Regions from separate parts of the Exiguobacterium sp. ZWU0009 genome, predicted to be linked through region 3. Evidence: predicted binding sites of a transcription regulator. Region 3 holds the regulator's gene; each other region holds the start of a gene.
What was found. Region 3 encodes LexA, which represses DNA repair genes until DNA is damaged. Its sites were predicted from a motif close to CGAACATATGTTCG; they were not measured.
Positions count from the first base shown of each region.

Region 1: uvrB (excinuclease ABC subunit UvrB) is a predicted target of LexA. The motif match lies at 4,027-4,040, and genes of this name have one in related genera.
Region 2: parE (DNA topoisomerase IV subunit B) is a predicted target of LexA. The motif match lies at 4,676-4,689, and genes of this name have one in related genera.

Region 1 is NZ_CP018057.1:2,568,519-2,574,063, reverse strand. It holds gene L985_RS13440 (M23 family metallopeptidase) at 1-1,181, shown strand, start outside; gene L985_RS13435 (S41 family peptidase) at 1,276-2,700, shown strand; gene L985_RS13430 (PDZ domain-containing protein) at 2,723-3,886, shown strand; gene uvrB (excinuclease ABC subunit UvrB) at 4,093-5,545, shown strand, end outside.
Region 2 is NZ_CP018057.1:1,669,002-1,674,546, forward strand. It holds gene parC (DNA topoisomerase IV subunit A) at 267-2,672, opposite strand; gene parE (DNA topoisomerase IV subunit B) at 2,665-4,635, opposite strand; gene L985_RS08785 (CoA-binding protein) at 4,814-5,215, opposite strand.
Region 3 is NZ_CP018057.1:1,173,351-1,178,895, reverse strand. It holds gene tkt (transketolase) at 1-391, opposite strand, end outside; gene L985_RS06010 (DUF896 domain-containing protein) at 664-900, opposite strand; gene L985_RS06005 (YneB family resolvase-like protein) at 1,014-1,667, opposite strand; gene yneA (cell division suppressor protein YneA) at 1,713-2,000, opposite strand; gene lexA (transcriptional repressor LexA) at 2,212-2,826, shown strand; gene L985_RS05990 (metal-binding protein) at 2,858-3,328, shown strand; gene L985_RS05985 (MIP/aquaporin family protein) at 3,515-4,216, shown strand; gene glpK (glycerol kinase GlpK) at 4,260-5,545, shown strand, end outside.

The DNA.
Region 1 (5,545 bases), 1.4 Mb from region 3:
TCAACAGCCGTTTGGATGATTTAGCGCTTAAAATAGCCGATCAACAAGCGGCTGTTGCTGCATCTAAAGAACAATTGCGTCTGACGGAAGAAGCGATTTCCGAGACGTTGAAGGAACTGCATCAGCAAGAAGATTTGCTCGGAAGCCGATTGCGTGCCGTCCAGCAAAAAGGAGACGTCAAATATATCGAGGTCCTGCTCGACGCGAAGGACTTCGGTGATTTGATTTCGCGTTTCAGTACGGTCAGCGAGATCATCAAACAAGATGATAATGTCTTGCAGGCTTATAAGGCGAACGTCAAGCAATTGAACGAACAGCGCTCGGAACAAGCGTTATTACTGGAGAGCATGAAACAGGAACAACGGAAGTTACTCGTACTTCAGACGCGGATCATCGCGGAGTCTGATTTGAAGCGGAAGCTCGTCGTCCAGTTGAACACGAAGGTCAAGGAACTGCAACAAGAGCAGTTCTCGAAAGCCGAAGAGGCGGAAATCCTCGCGGATCAGCGCCGTCTGATCCAAAACGAATTGATCGCCCTGCAAGAAGCGGAACGGAAAGCAAAAGAAGAGGCGAAACGCAAAGCGGAAGAAGCCGCACGGGCAACAGAAGCCAAGCGTCAAGCGGAAGCTGCTGAAGCTGCACGAGAGGCAGCAGCGCAACAGGAACAGAAAGAGGCGCCGAAAGCAGAGGCACCAAAAACAGAGACGTCGGTTCCTGAGACTGAGACGCCAAGTGCAACACCGGATACGAGTGTTGATGTCGACGTCAGTCGACCATTTCACTTACCAGTCAAAGGCTATGTCTCGTCACCATTTGGTCCGCGGAACAATCCATTGACAGGGAAGCCGGAGCTGCATACGGGCATCGATCTCGTCAATGCGAAAGGGACTCCGATTCATGCGGCAGCCGGTGGGATCGTCCTCCGTGCCGGTAGTGCGACCGGGTACGGAAATGTCGTCATGGTGACGCATTTGATCGACAGACAGGTCTATACGACCGTCTATGCGCATCTCGACTCGATCAGTGTGTCTGCAGGTCAAACGGTCATGCCAGGTCAAACGGTCGGGACGCTCGGCTCAACTGGCTGGTCAACAGGACCGCATCTGCATTTCGAATTGCATAAGGGAGAATGGGCGGTCGGACAACCAAATGCAGTGGATCCGGCACCGTACATCTTTTGACATCCCATAGAATACCGAAAAGATAGGGTAACCTATCTTTTTTTGCTATACTGAAAAAAATACTGCGTTTTTTAACGGAAGTGGGGAATCAAGCGTGAAAAAATCTACAACAGCAGTCATCGCGGTCAGTACCTTCGGGCTTGGTTTAGGGGCAGGCGCCGTCGGGATGCTAGCGGCTGGCGGAACGGATTCTGTCTCGACGTCATCGTCGTCTGCGAATGCAACGGGTGATTGGAAAAAAGTGGATCAGGTTCGTCAAATGATCGAACAGAATTATCTAGAGGACGTGACAGATAAAGAACTGCTGGACGGTGCGCTATCCGGTATGGCGGAAGTGCTTGACGATCCGTATTCCGTCTATATGGACGAGTCGGAGACAACATCGTTCAATACGAATCTATCGTCTTCCTTCGAAGGGATTGGTGCGACGCTTGAACAAAAAGGCGAGTCAATCGTCATCGTCTCACCAATCAAGGGATCACCCGCTGAAAAAGCCGGGATCAAACCTGGTGACGTCATTTTAGAAATCGACGGCAAGTCGACGAAAGGGCAAAAGACGGATCAGGCGGTCAAGAAAATCCGTGGTGAAAAAGGAACGAACGTCGTCCTAACGATTCAACGTAGTGGACAAGACGCGATGGACATCACGATCAAACGGGATACGATTCCGATTGAAACGGTCTATACGTCGACGGAAGACGTCAACGGGAAGAAAATTGGTGTCTTGCAAGTGACGCAGTTCTCAGAACCGACGGCTAAAGAGTTCGAGAAGGGGCTTGCGAAACTCGAGAGTCAGAATATCGATGGACTCGTCATCGACGTCCGCGGGAATCCGGGTGGTCTTTTGACGGCTGTCTCAAGTATGATTGCACCATTCATTCCGAAGGACGTTCCGATTTATCAAGTCGAGAACAATAAAGGGGAGCGGCAGCAGGAATTCGGGAAGGCAGACGAGAAGAAACCTTATAACATCGTCGTGCTCGAAGACGGCGGATCAGCGTCAGCATCCGAGATTCTGGCAGCCGGTCTGAAGGAAGGTGCCGGGGCTGAGGTCGTCGGTACAAAATCGTTCGGTAAAGGCATCGTCCAAAGTGCGTATGATTTAAAGGACGGTAGTGATTTGAAGTTGACAACAAACAAATGGCTGACGCCGGACGGTAACTGGATCCATAAAAAAGGGGTCAAGCCAACGATTGAAGTCAAGCAACCAGCGTACTTCAACGTCACGAAGATCCTGACTGACAAAAAGTCGCTTGAAGTCGGCGATTACGGTAAATCGGTCGAAAACGCTCACTTAGTTCTCGAAGCAATCGGTTACGAGCCAAAAGGACAGGATGGGTATTTCGGTGACACGATGAAGCAAGCTGTCGAAGCCTTACAAAAGGATGCGAAGCTCGACATCACTGGAAAAATCGATCAGCAGACAGCGGGTGAGATGGAGACGCGTCTCCTGAAGAAACTCGAGGACGACAAAAATGACGTCCAGCGGAAAAAAGCACTCGAGGTCGCTGCTCAATAATAAGGAATGGAAAGAGGTCTGAATGCGCGTGGAATTACTCGATGAAATTGGTTGGACCGCGATTAGTCTCATCGCCAGTCCGACCTTGTGGTTAGCACTCCTTGTCAGTTGGGTCATCGGCATCCGGCGTGTCAAACGGGAACGTGGACTATTTCGCTCCCGGACACACGGAAAACGAAGCGATGTCCTCGAAACACTTTTACCAGGGTTACTCGTTGGTCTCGTCTTATCCGTCGTCAGTGGCTGGCTCGGATTGACGCTGACGCCGCAATACGCTTTGCTGTTACTCGGATTCTCAAGTGTCCTGCTGTTGATCGGCATCGTTCGCTTGAACGTACCGCTTTGGCCGATCGTCTTGCTTGGACTTGCCGGTTGGTTCCTAATGGATTCACGTCTTGATCCGGTTCGAGCGGTTGAGCCGAAAATGATTTTATTGCTTGCGACGTTAACGCTCGTCGCGGAATGTCTACTCGTCTGGTGGCGCGGGCAACGACGCCTGTCACCGTCACTCGTCGTCTCGAAGCGTGGTCGCTTCATCGGTGGGCTGTCAGCGAATAAACTTTGGCTATTGCCTTTGCTCGTCTTTGTTCCGGGCGACGTGCTTGAAGCCTGGTGGCCACGTTACAGCTTCCCAGAGCTCGTTCCGATCGTTCTCTGGTTACCGATCGGCTTCAGCTTCCTCTTTACGGGTAAGTTGCCGAAAGAATTGATGCGTCCGCTCGTTCAAGGACGTTTGATTACGAGTCTCGTCGCGATTCTCTTGACGGTTCTTGCATACGTCACCGGACAAGCTGAATGGCTGTACGGAATCGTCTTGTTGCTCGTCCTGCACATTGTGTTGCATCAGCGGGTCAAGCGATTGAACCGGGCACAGACCCCATTGTTCCTCAATGGAACGCGTGGTGCCGTCATTCTCGGAACGCTACCTGATAAACCAGCTGCCGAGATGGGCTTGATTCCGGGCGAAGCGATTTATAAGGTCAATGGTGAAAAGGTCGATTCGGAAACATCGTTCTACGAAGCCATCCAAAAACACAAACCGTATCTGCGTCTTGAAGTCATGAACCATAACGGAGACATCCGGTTTGCGCAACGTGCCTTCTATGAACAAGATCATCATGAGCTCGGCATCCTGTTCGTCAATGAGCCGGTCCATGGTCGCACTAAAGTGCGGTCCTTGCATTAACGAGTACATCCCTGTCACGGAACAGCCGTGACGGGGATTTTTTTGTCGGCAGAAAAATCGAGGATCAACACTCGAAGCAAAAAAGAAACTTTTGCATTTTCGAAAAAAAGGGTAACTTCCTAAAAGGAGCACTTCATAATCGAATGTTTGTTCGTAAAGTGGTACAATAAAAATAGATTTTTTACGTGATGAGGGGGAAGCAAACGATGGAATTTGAACTCGTTTCACCATTTGAGCCAGGCGGTGATCAGCCGACGGCAATCGAAAAATTGGTGACTGGGCTAAAACAAGGCGAACGACATCAGACGTTGCTTGGGGCGACTGGTACCGGGAAGACGTTCACGGTCTCGAACGTCATTAAGGAAATCAAGAAACCGACGCTCGTCCTTGCCCACAACAAAACACTAGCGGGACAACTCTACTCGGAGTTCAAGGAATTCTTCCCGAACAATGCGGTCGAATACTTCGTTAGTTTTTATGATTATTATCAGCCGGAAGCGTATGTCCCATCGACGGATACGTTCATTGAGAAGGACTCTTCGATCAACGATGAGATTGATAAACTACGTCACTCGGCGACGTCCGCCCTGTTCGAACGGGAGGACGTCTTGATCGTTGCGTCTGTCTCGTGTATCTATGGTCTCGGTAACCCGGAAGAGTACAACAATCACGTCTTGTCACTACGTGTCGGCAATGAGATGGGGCGTAACGAGATGCTCCGTCGTCTGATCGACATTCAGTATGAGCGTAACGACATCGATTTCCAACGAGGACGGTTCCGTGTCCGAGGAGACGTCGTCGAAATCTTCCCGGCGTCACGCGACGAACAGTGTGTCCGGGTCGAGTTCTTCGGTGATGAGATTGAACGGATTCGTGACATGGATCCGCTGACAGGTGAGATCGTCGCAGACCGCGAGCATATCTCAATCTTCCCGGCGTCCCACTTCGTGACGGGAGATACCCGTCTTCAGAAAGCGATCGCGAACATCGAGAAGGAACTGGAAGTCCAACTCGCGAAATTACGCGAAGACAATCAGCTACTTGAAGCGCAACGCCTTGAGCAACGAACGAACTACGATCTCGAGATGATGCGTGAGATGGGCTATTGTTCCGGAATCGAGAACTACTCGCGTCACTTGAACTTGATGCCGGAAGGTGCAACACCGTATACGTTGCTTGATTACTTCCCGAAAGACTTCTTGCTCGTCGCCGATGAGTCACACGTCACATTGCCGCAAATTCGCGGGATGTACAACGGAGACCAGGCGCGGAAACAAGTCCTCGTCGACCACGGTTTCCGTCTCCCGTCGGCGAAAGATAACCGTCCGTTACGGTTCGAGGAGTTCGAGGAAAAAGTCAGTCAGGCGATCTATATCTCGGCGACACCAGGACCGTATGAACTCGAACATTCGAAAGAGATGGTCGAGCAAATCATCCGTCCGACCGGTCTCGTTGATCCAACGATCGAGATTCATCCGATCACGGGACAAATCGATTACTTGATGGATAACATCCGTGACCGGGTCGCGAAGAACGAACGTGTTCTCGTGACGACACTGACGAAGAAGATGGCAGAAGACTTGACCGACTACTTGAAGGAGAATGGTGTCAAGGTCAACTACATGCACTCGGAGATCAAGACGCTGGAACGGATTGAAA
Region 2 (5,545 bases), 500 kb from region 3:
CAACAAGCAGCTAAAGGGACGGTCCCGTAGCTGCTTGATCAATTGACGCTATAAGCAAAGCTGCGGAGACGCGTGACCCGACGCTTGTTCGTGACGAATCGTGACCTGACTATTTCTTCTATTGTAGCCGTTATTGGTCAGTGTTTCAATTTGTAAACGATATTTATAGCGATAAATCTCAAAATTCCGAGCGTTCGTCTCAAAATCCCCCTCTCCTGCCCCGTTAAATCTAAAAAAGCTCCCCCGTTAACCGGAGGAGCTGCATTTTATCGTGTATACCAGTCAAGCAATGGACCAAATTTCTCTTCATCGTAAGCAAATGAACCGTTCGACAAGCGGTCGAGGAACGATAACGAACCAATTTGGATCGTTTTCTCTTGCTCTTTCCCGCTGAGGACCAATTCTTTCGCTTGTGTGACGTCGATCAGTGCTGCGACTTGGTGTGGTTTCGATTTCAAATCACGGAGCAACTGTAAGCCACGGAGCGCACGGCTCGAGACTTGGAACTGATCCGCGAGACGCATCTTCTTCAAAGCACCGCGTTGCGTCAAGAGGACGATCTGTGGTGCTTCCTTGAAGCCGATCGCACCCGCAACGACATCCTGATCCTTCAGGTTGATCGCCTTGACACCGGCAGCTCGGACACCAACGACTGGGACGTCGTCTTCCGTGAACCAGAGCCCGAAGCCGTTCTGTGTCGCGAGGAACAGGTCGGTCTGACCCGTTGAGACCTGCGCATACAAGACTTCGTCGTCTGCCTTCAGACGGACGCCTTGGAGCGGTTTTGACTTCCGCTGCGCGTTGTAGTCACTCAGTTTCGAGCGTTTGACCATTCCTTGACGAGTGACGAACAAGCAATGCTGTGCTTCGTCGAACGAACGAACGAGATCCGCTGAGAGGACCCGGTCGCCCGGTTCGAGTGGAACGAGGTTTGCGACGTGTTGACCGCCATCCTTCCATTTCGTATCCGGTAATTGGTGGACCGGAATCAGCAAGTAGTTTCCACGAACAGTCCAGACGATCAAGTGGTCGGTCGTCATCGCTTGCCCTTGGAGCAACGGACGATCCTGTTCCTTCAAGTCCGGCAAGTCGTTCGAGGCACCGAATGAACGAAGCGACGAGCGTTTGACGTAACCGTTTTTCGATAGGAAGACCATCGTTTCTTCGACAGCGATCATGACTTCCGTCTTCAGCTTCAGTTCTTCAACTTCCGCTTCAATCGTCGAGCGACGTTTGTCCGCGACTTGTTCCTTCAAGACTGTCAATTCCTTGATGATCAGACGATTCCGTGTCTTTTCATCGTTGAGGATCTTCTCGAGACGAGCGATTTCCTTCTCGAGTTTCGCAGCTTCTTCCTGCAACTCGACGATATCGGTATTCGTTAACCGGTATAGCTGGAGCATGACGACGGCTTCCGCTTGACGGTCCGTGAAGTTGAAGCGCGTGATCAGCTTGTCTTTCGCGTCCGCTTTGTTCGACGCAGAACGGATCAAGGCAAGCGTCTCATCGAGAACAGAGATTGCTGTCATCAAGGCAGAAACGACTTCCTGACGGCGTTTCGCTTGTTCGAGGTCAAATGCTGTCCGGCGGATGACGACTTCCTTGACGTGTGCAAGATAGGCATCAAGCAACGTCAAGACGCCCATTTGCCGCGGTGTCCGCTCATGGATCGCGACCATGTTGTAGTTATAAGCAATTTGTAAGTCAGTCTGTTTGAGATAGAAGTGTAAGACACCTTCTGCGTCCGCTTCCTTCTTCAACTCGATGACGACGCGTAAGCCGTCGCGGTCGGTCTCATCACGAACTTCCGCAACCCCTTCGACCTTTTTATCGAGACGGAGTTCTTCCATCCGTTTGACGAGATTGGCTTTATTGACCTCATACGGGAGCTCCGTGATGACGATTTGTTGACGACCGCCCCGCAGTGTCTCAATCGTTGAGCGCGAGCGGATGATGACTTTCCCGCGTCCTGTCTCGAACGCCTTCTTGATGCCATCAAGCCCTTGGACGACACCACCAGTCGGGAAATCAGGACCTTGCATATGTGTCAATAAGTCATCGACGTTCTGGACCGTCCCTGAGATCCGACCAATCGCAGCATCGAGGACTTCTCCCGCGTGGTGCGGTGGAATCTCGGTTGCGTAACCAGCGGAAATCCCCGTCGAACCGTTCATCAGCAAGTTCGGCAGTAGTGACGGTAAGACGAGTGGTTCTTCCGTCGTATCATCGAAGTTCAGCGTGTAATCGACAGTTTGTTTGTTAATCCCGTCGAGAATGAGGCTTGAAACTTTCGATAAACGGGCTTCCGTATACCGCATCGCTGCCGCGCTATCGCCGTCGATCGATCCGTTGTTCCCTTGCATATCGATTAACGGATAACGGAGCTTCCACTCTTGGCTCAAGCGGACCATTGCTTCATAGACTGACGAGTCACCATGCGGATGGTAGTTACCGATGACGACACCGACCGTCTTTGCCGATTTCCGGTAGGCACGGTCAAACAGGTTACCTTCCGTATGCATCGCATACAAGATCCGGCGTTGTACCGGTTTCAGACCATCACGGGCATCCGGTAAGGCACGATCTTGGATGATATATTTCGAATAACGACCAAACCGGTCGCCGACGACTTGCTCGAGCGACAGGTTCAGGATGTTTTGTAGATTAGACATGTTCGTTCACACTCTCTTTCGTCACGTGCTCATTCTCGATGATCGAGAGGTCTTCCGCGAGACCGAAGGCGACATTGTCCTCGATCCACGTCCGGCGGTGTCCGACGTTATCACCCATGAGGACAGAAACGCGTTTTTCCGCTACGGCAGCATCGTCGATCGTGACCCGAATCAACGTCCGTGTCTCCGGATCCATCGTTGTTTCCCAGAGCTGTGGTGCATTCATCTCTCCGAGTCCTTTGTAACGCTGGATCATATAGCCTTTGCCGAATTTCTTCGTCGTTTTCTTAAGTGTCTCTTCGTCCCAGACATATTCGAACTTCTCCGATTTGCCTTTTCCTTTTGAGACACGGTAGAGCGGTGGTAAGGCAACGAAGACCTTCCCAGCATCAATCAACGGACGCATGTAGCGGAAGAAGAACGTCAATAGCAAGACTTGGATATGCGCGCCATCGGTATCGGCATCGGTCATGATGATGACTTTATCAAAATTGCAATCTGACAAGTCGAAATCAGCTCCAACACCGCCACCAATCGCGTGAATGATCGTGTTGATCTCTTCATTTTTCATGATGTCAGCGAGTTTCGCTTTTTCTGTGTTCAAGACCTTACCACGGAGTGGAAGAATCGCTTGGAACGTCCGATTTCGTCCTTGTTTCGCGGAACCACCGGCAGAATCACCCTCGACGAGGAACAGTTCATTCTTGTCCGCGTTCTTCGAAGCAGCAGGCGTCAGTTTCCCGTTCAAGATACTCGAACGTTTCTTCTTTTTCCCGTTTCGTGCTTCTTCGCGGGCTTTTCGTGCCGCTTCCCGAGCTTGCGCTGCGCGGATCGCTTTTTTGATCAACAGCGTCGCCGTTTGCGGGTTTTCTTCCAAGTACGTCGAGAGACGACGACTGATGACAGCGTCACAGCTCGTCCGCGCTTCCGGTGAACCGAGTTTCGACTTCGTTTGTCCTTCGAACTGAAGGAATTCTTCCGGAATCCGGATCGAGACAATCATCGTCAAGCCTTCGCGGATATCGTTTCCGTCGAGGTTCTTATCTTTTTCCTTCAAGAGCGTGTTCTTCCGGGCATATTCATTCATGACCCGTGTCATTGCTGTCTTCGCGCCGACTTCGTGTGTTCCACCGTCGCGTGTCCGGACGTTGTTGACGAACGAAAGAACGTTTTCCGAGTATGCATCCGTGAACTGGAAGGCGATATCGACTTCGATCTCGTTTTCTGTTCCTTCGAACGCAACCGTCGGATGCAGTGTGTCTTTATCATCGTTCAAGTACTGGACGAATTCACTAACACCGTCTTGGTACTGGAAGATGTCCTGCTTATCGGACCGTTCGTCCGTCAGCGTAATCTTCAGACCCTTCAGCAAGAAGGCGGATTCGCGCAACCGTTCCGCGAGCGTATCGTAATTATAGGTTAACGTACTGAAGATCGAGCCATCTGGCTTAAAGTAGACGCTCGTTCCTTTTTGACGTGTCGTACCTGTTTCAAGCAATGTCGTTTTCGGCATCCCGCCGTTTTCGAACGTTTGCTCATATTGTTTTCCGTCACGGAAGATCGTCACTTTCAAGTCCGTTGATAAGGCGTTAACAACTGACGCCCCAACGCCGTGTAATCCACCGGACGTCTTGTAACCGCCCTGACCGAACTTACCACCGGCGTGAAGGACGGTGAAGATGACTTCTGCTGTTGGTTTACCAGACGCATGCATCCCCGTCGGCATTCCGCGTCCATGGTCACGCACCGTAATCGCATTATCTTTATGAATCGTGACATCAATTTGTTCCCCGAAACCTGCAAGCGCCTCATCGATCGCGTTATCAACGATCTCGTAGACGAGATGGTGAAGTCCACGGTGATCGGTTGAACCGATATACATACCTGGGCGCTTCCGGACTGCTTCGAGTCCTTCGAGCACCTGTATGGCATCATCATTGTAGTTATTTAAGTCTGTCGCCATTCATTTCACCTCAAAATTCGAAATTACGACGTCGTTTTTACAAACGTTCGTTCGTTATTTCGAGTAGTCTGTCTCTAATTGTAGGCATCTTCTTGCTTCCTGACAAGCATAACCTGTAAAGCGCATGAAAAAAGACACCTTCACGAACGGGTGAAGATGCCTGAAATCGTGCGATGACTCACAGATATTGATGCTCAATCTTGATGCAACGATTCTCAATATAAGGAATGCCGGCACCGAGTGCCAGGCTCTCGGCTTCAACACTTGAGAGACCGAGCTGATTCCAAATCATCCCGACGTCACCATGAGCGACAGCATCTTTCGCGACATCCGCTAAAAACTCCGACCGACGGAAAACATCGACGATATCGATGTGCCCTGGAATGCTCGCGACACTCGGATAGACTTTTTGACCGTTCCACTCGTTTAACGTCGGATTGACTGGAATGACTTCGTATCCATGTTGGACTAAGTAGTCAGCGATCCAGTTCGCCGTCTTCCCGGAATCACTTGAGACGCCGACGACCGCAATGCGTTTGGCATCCTTCAAATATTGACGTGCTTGTTGATCGGTAATCATCTAGAACTCCCCCTTATGAAAATAACTCTTACCTAACACTCTATACCCGAACCAAGATGAAGTATGCGAAATCGAGCATGTTTTCGACGTTTTTCAGAAATCGTCTTGAAATCAAATGAGTCGACCAATGACCCGTCGAACAGCTTCTCGATGCAACTGAGAGCGAAATTGAATATTCATTCTTTTTTGATGTTTTAGGTGACATAATACTATTATTGTTATTACAGAGAATATTGCAGCTTAAAAATCATAAAAAATAGGTTGAATTCTCACGTGCATTGAGTTGACCAACGACCCGTCCAGTATGTTGTCGATGCAACTGAGAGCTCC
Region 3 (5,545 bases):
CTGCCATCGCCATACCAACTGCCATTGCAATCCCTTGACCAAGTGGACCTGTCGTTGCGTCTACACCAGCCGTGTGACGGTATTCCGGGTGACCTGGTGTTTTTGATCCCCATTGACGGAATGATTTAAGATCATCCATTGATAGATCATATCCCGATAGGTGGAGGAGTGAGTAGAGAAGCATCGAACCGTGTCCGGCTGAAAGTACAAAACGGTCGCGGTTGAACCATTCTGGATTTTTAGGATTGTGGTTCATATGATCCGCCCAAAGCGAGAATGCCATCGGCGCTGCTCCCATTGGCATACCTGGGTGACCCGAGTTCGCCTTTTGTACGGCATCAATCGATAAGGTACGAATCGTATTAATTGCTAATTGTTCTACTGTCGTCATGTTCGTCAAAACAATCATCCTCTCTCTTTTTCACAAATTCCTACTCATTTTAGCACACTCTCAAATGTGATACAACTTTTCTAAATAGTATGTCACATTAAAATGAATGCGCTATCTATAGCCGTTCTTCCGACTCATACAGGATGTATGAATCGATGAAAGATCTCTATTAAGATGTATTGCTATCGTACAATGTTTCCTATCTAACCAATCTAACAAAAAAGAGATCCACCGATTGGGGACCTCTTCCTTACTATAGAAGAAATAAACGATTATTGTTTATTCCGTTCTTCTTCTTGTGCTTGTTTCAATTTCTCTGGTGTTACGTCCGTTCCTTCTTCATCGACGATTTTCATGCCCATGAGTTGGTTTTTGAACGATCCACGGAATGCTGCGAGATACGCTGCACGTAACTCTTTTTGCTCTGCCGTTTCGGCTTCTGATAACGGCTCGACTTTTGATTTATTCGCTAATGCATTGATTCGATCTAATTGTTCTTGTGATAACATGGAATCCCTCTTTCTGTACGACTCAAACTTGAGTTGTTCAATTGTATCCTTACTTTAAAAGAGGCTATAAAAAAAAGCAAGTTAACCGCGTCAGTCGACGGGTAACTTGCTCTTCATTCCGGGCTAGGTGTCAGTTCGCGGTATTCAAGATATCGACGATTGACCGTTGCTTTTGAAATATCATGTCCCATCCCACGCAAGGTGATGGCGATATCTGAAAACGTCAGTCCGAGCTCTCGAAGACGTACGATTTCTTCGATCGGTACGTCCTTTCGACTACGCCCAGAGTTCTCTCCTTGGCGATTCAGATTTCGTTCCGGGCGAAAGCCTTGTTCAACAGCTCGCCGCATGCCGCGCGCAATTTTTGCGTTATGCAGTTTCCGTTGATATTCTTCCACCAGTGAGACAATCTCAAGGACCATTGCTTCTGCATCCGCAAGCTGGTATTCTCCATCGGAATCAAGTGTCATCAACCGAACACCGTGCTTCTTAAACGTGTGCAAAATAGCGATTTTCGCATTCCCCCGACCAATTCGTGTGTCATCTGTCACGAGTACCGCATCTACCGCATCACGTGTCACATGGTCAAGAACCGTCAGCATTCCTTCCCGATCAACGTCATATCCACTCTCTTTTTCAGAGACGATGTCTATGACATCAAAACCCTTTTGAGACGCGACCTTGGAAAGCTCCATCCGTTGGCGTTCAATCGAACTATCTTGTGCTTCTTTTTCGGTCGACACCCGACAATAAATCACGACCTTCATCGTACCTCACATCCCTGTTCGTTCTTTCACAACTTTTCCATTTTGTCATTGTTGTGCGATTGGTACAACGATTTTGCTTTTTGAGATGACGTGTTTTGTCTCGACATCATTATTTTTGATCAACCAGTTGACGTATTCTTCATCTGACATCGAACCATCATTGTAGACTTCAGCAATTTGTTCGACTGTAGCGTTCTCATCGACCGTAACGGAAGCGGTCATCAGTTGCGCTACCTTTTCATCCGGGCGTGGTGTGAGTAAAAAGATCACGAAGGCAATACTTAATGCATAGAAGAGAATTGAAAAAGCATGAGTACGAATCGTATGAATCATCATGAATCCCTCCAAATATGAAATGAATGATTTAGAATAAATGTTCGCGGAACAATTGTTCGCATAACTCATAATAAACACAGAACCCGTGTTCGGTCAACACAAAATGTCGAACAATTGTTTGTACGCTCATTTGTTCTATGTTATAGTGAATCTAGAAACATATATTCTTACATTTCAAACTTCAATCCAGAAAGAGGTGGCAATTCGTATGCGGAAAATGTCTAAGCGCCAACAAGAGATTCTCGACTACATCGTCTCTGAAGTGAAACTGAAGGGGTATCCACCATCAGTTCGTGAAATCGGAGAAGCAGTCGGACTCGCGTCTAGCTCGACGGTACACGGTCATTTGGATCGACTCGAGAAACGGGGAATGATTCGCCGTGACCCGACGAAACCACGTGCGATTGAGATATTGCTTGATAAGCCTGAAGAAATCACGGAAGCCATCGTCCATGTTCCCGTCATCGGGAAAGTCACAGCGGGTCTTCCGATTACAGCGATTGAAAACATCGAAGAACAGTTCCCACTCCCTGCACATTATGTAGGAAACGAAACGGTCTTCATGTTAACGATCGATGGTGAATCGATGATTAACGCAGGTATTCTTGACGGCGATCGTGTCATCGTGCGCCAACAAAACACAGCAGAAAACGGAGAAATCGTCGTAGCTATGACCGAAGATAGCGAAGCGACGGTGAAACGGTTCTTCTTAGAAGATCAACAGGTACGTCTACAACCAGAAAATGACTCGATGGATCCGATGTATTTCGATAATGTCTCCATTCTTGGTAAGGTAATCGGCGTGTATCGGACGATTCATTGACGGAGGGACCAGTTACGACTGGTCTTTTTTCATGCCTTCAGGAAATGTACATGATACCGTCAATACCGTCGCACTGACGGGTTACGTTGCGTATTCGGTCGCAACGCAACAAACCGATTGGTTACCGACCGCCATTGGCATCGCTGTTGGTACTCTTTGGTTGTCACCCGACCTCGATTTAAAGTCAGAACCGTATTATCGCTTTGGACCATTTCGAGTCTTGTGGATGCCGTATGTCAAGATCATGCCTCACCGATCGATCTGGTCACATGGACTGATCATCGGAGACATCATCCGGCTTCTTTACAGTGCTGCGATTCTGATTCCGCTACTATTTTTAAGTCTATATTTTCAGGTTCTTGATTCTGCTACGATTGATTCGTGGTTCGCTTCCTTGCCTGCATTCGTCGTCGGTATCATGGTGGCAAGTACGATTCATATCCTACTAGATTATTCCAGCAGTTGGTTTCGACCTAAAAAAAGAAAAAAACGTCGTCGGTAACACCTCTTTTGCTTGCTTGCAAGCAGAATGAGGTGTTTTCTTATCCACTTTTTCGTATCTTTAAACATCAAAATAAAAAATTTCCATTCCTATATTTCAATTATATGTATTGAAAACGTTCTCAATTCGGAGTAATTTAAAGTAGAAAGGCCATTATCTGCTTTAATCCAAAGGGAGGGTTTTTGCATGAATAACTTTGTATTGGAAATGATCGGTACGATGATCCTCATCCTGCTCGGGGATGGAGTCGTCGCCGGTGTCGTCTTGAAAAAGACGAAATCGGAAAACAGCGGATGGATCGTCATCACATTCGCTTGGGGTCTTGCCGTCATGACAGCAGCATTCGTCGCTGCTGAAAGTGGAGCACACTTGAACCCCGCATTGACGATTGCACTTGCTTTGAACTCTGACCTACCGTGGGCAGACGTTCCGATCTACATTGCCGGACAACTTGTCGGAGCTTTCATCGGCGCCATTCTCGTTTGGCTTCATTACATGAAACATTTTGAAGCGACTGATGATCAAGCTGCAAAACTCGGTGTGTTCGCAACAGGTCCAGCGATTCGTCATACGCCGTCGAACTTGATTTCTGAGATCATCGGGACATTTGTTCTCGTCTTCGGTATCTTGGCACTTGGTTTAACAACGTTCGGAGATGGCTTAAAACCACTCATCGTCGGTTTACTCGTCGTCGTTATCGGTCTCTCGCTCGGTGGTACAACAGGGTATGCCATCAACCCGGCTCGTGACCTTGGACCGCGTATCGCGCACGCTATCCTACCGATTCCGAATAAAGGTTCATCTGACTGGGGCTATTCATGGATTCCTGTCGTCGGTCCGATCATCGGTGGAGCGATTGCCGTGTTCATCTATCAATTGATCTACTAAGATCACATCTCACTAACACATACCGCTCAAGGGGGATTTCGAAATGGAAAACAAGTATATCCTAGCACTCGACCAAGGTACGACAAGCTCACGTGCGATCATCTTCGATCACGATGGGAAAATCGTCAACTCGGCACAACGGGAATTCAAACAGTACTTCCCACAACCAGGCTGGGTCGAGCATGATGCAAACGAAATCTGGGGTTCGATTCTTGCCGTCATGGCCGAAGCACTCGGGACAGCAGATATCAAACCTGAGCAAATCGCTGGAATCGGCATCACGAACCAACGTGAAACAACAGTTGTCTGGAACAAAGAAACAGGCAGACCGGTCTATCACGCACTCGTTTGGCAATCGCGTCAAACGTCTGGTATCTGTGACGACTTAAAAGAACAAGGTTTGAACCAGAAGTTCCGCGACAAAACAGGACTTCTGATTGATGCCTACTTCTCTGGCACAAAAGTTAAATGGATCCTCGACAATGTCGAAGGTGCACGTGAGCAAGCAGAGAACGGTGAATTGCTCTTCGGTACGATCGATACGTGGCTCGTTTGGAAACTGTCTGGTGGAAAAACGCACATCACGGACTACACGAACGCTTCACGAACATTGATGTATAACATCTACGAACAAAAATGGGATGAAGAGTTACTCGATATCCTCGGTGTTCCTGCTTCCATGTTGCCAGAAGTTCGTCAGTCGAGTGAAGTCTACGACAAAACGGTACCGTATCACTTCTTCGGTTACGAAGTGCCAATCGCTGGTATTGCGGGTGACCAACAAGCAGCACTCTTCGGTCAAACGTGCTTCGAAGCGGGTGAAGGGAAAAACACATACGGAACAGGTTGCTTCATGCTCATGAACACAGGCGAGAAAGCCGTTTCTTCTGATCATGGACTCTTGACGACGATCGCTTGGGGCGTCGATGGAAAAGTGGAATATGCGCTGGAAGGTTCTATTTTCGTCGCTGGTTCTGCGATCCAGTGGCTCCGTGATGGACTCCGTATGCTGAAAAATGCGAAAGATTCAGAAGGTTACGCAACGAAAGTCGACTCAACAGACGGTGTTTATGTCGTTCCTGCCTTCGTTGGTCTTGGTGCGCCATACTGGGATTCAGATGTACGCGGAGCAATCTTCGGATTAACACGCGGAACAGATAAGGAACACTTCGTTCGTGCAACGCTTGAATCACTCGCTTATCAAACACGCGATGTGTTGACAGCGATGGAACAAGATTCTGGTATCGAACTGAAGACACTTCGTGTCGACGGTGGTGCAGTAGCGAACAACTTCTTGATGCAGTTCCAATCGGACATCCTCGGCGTTCC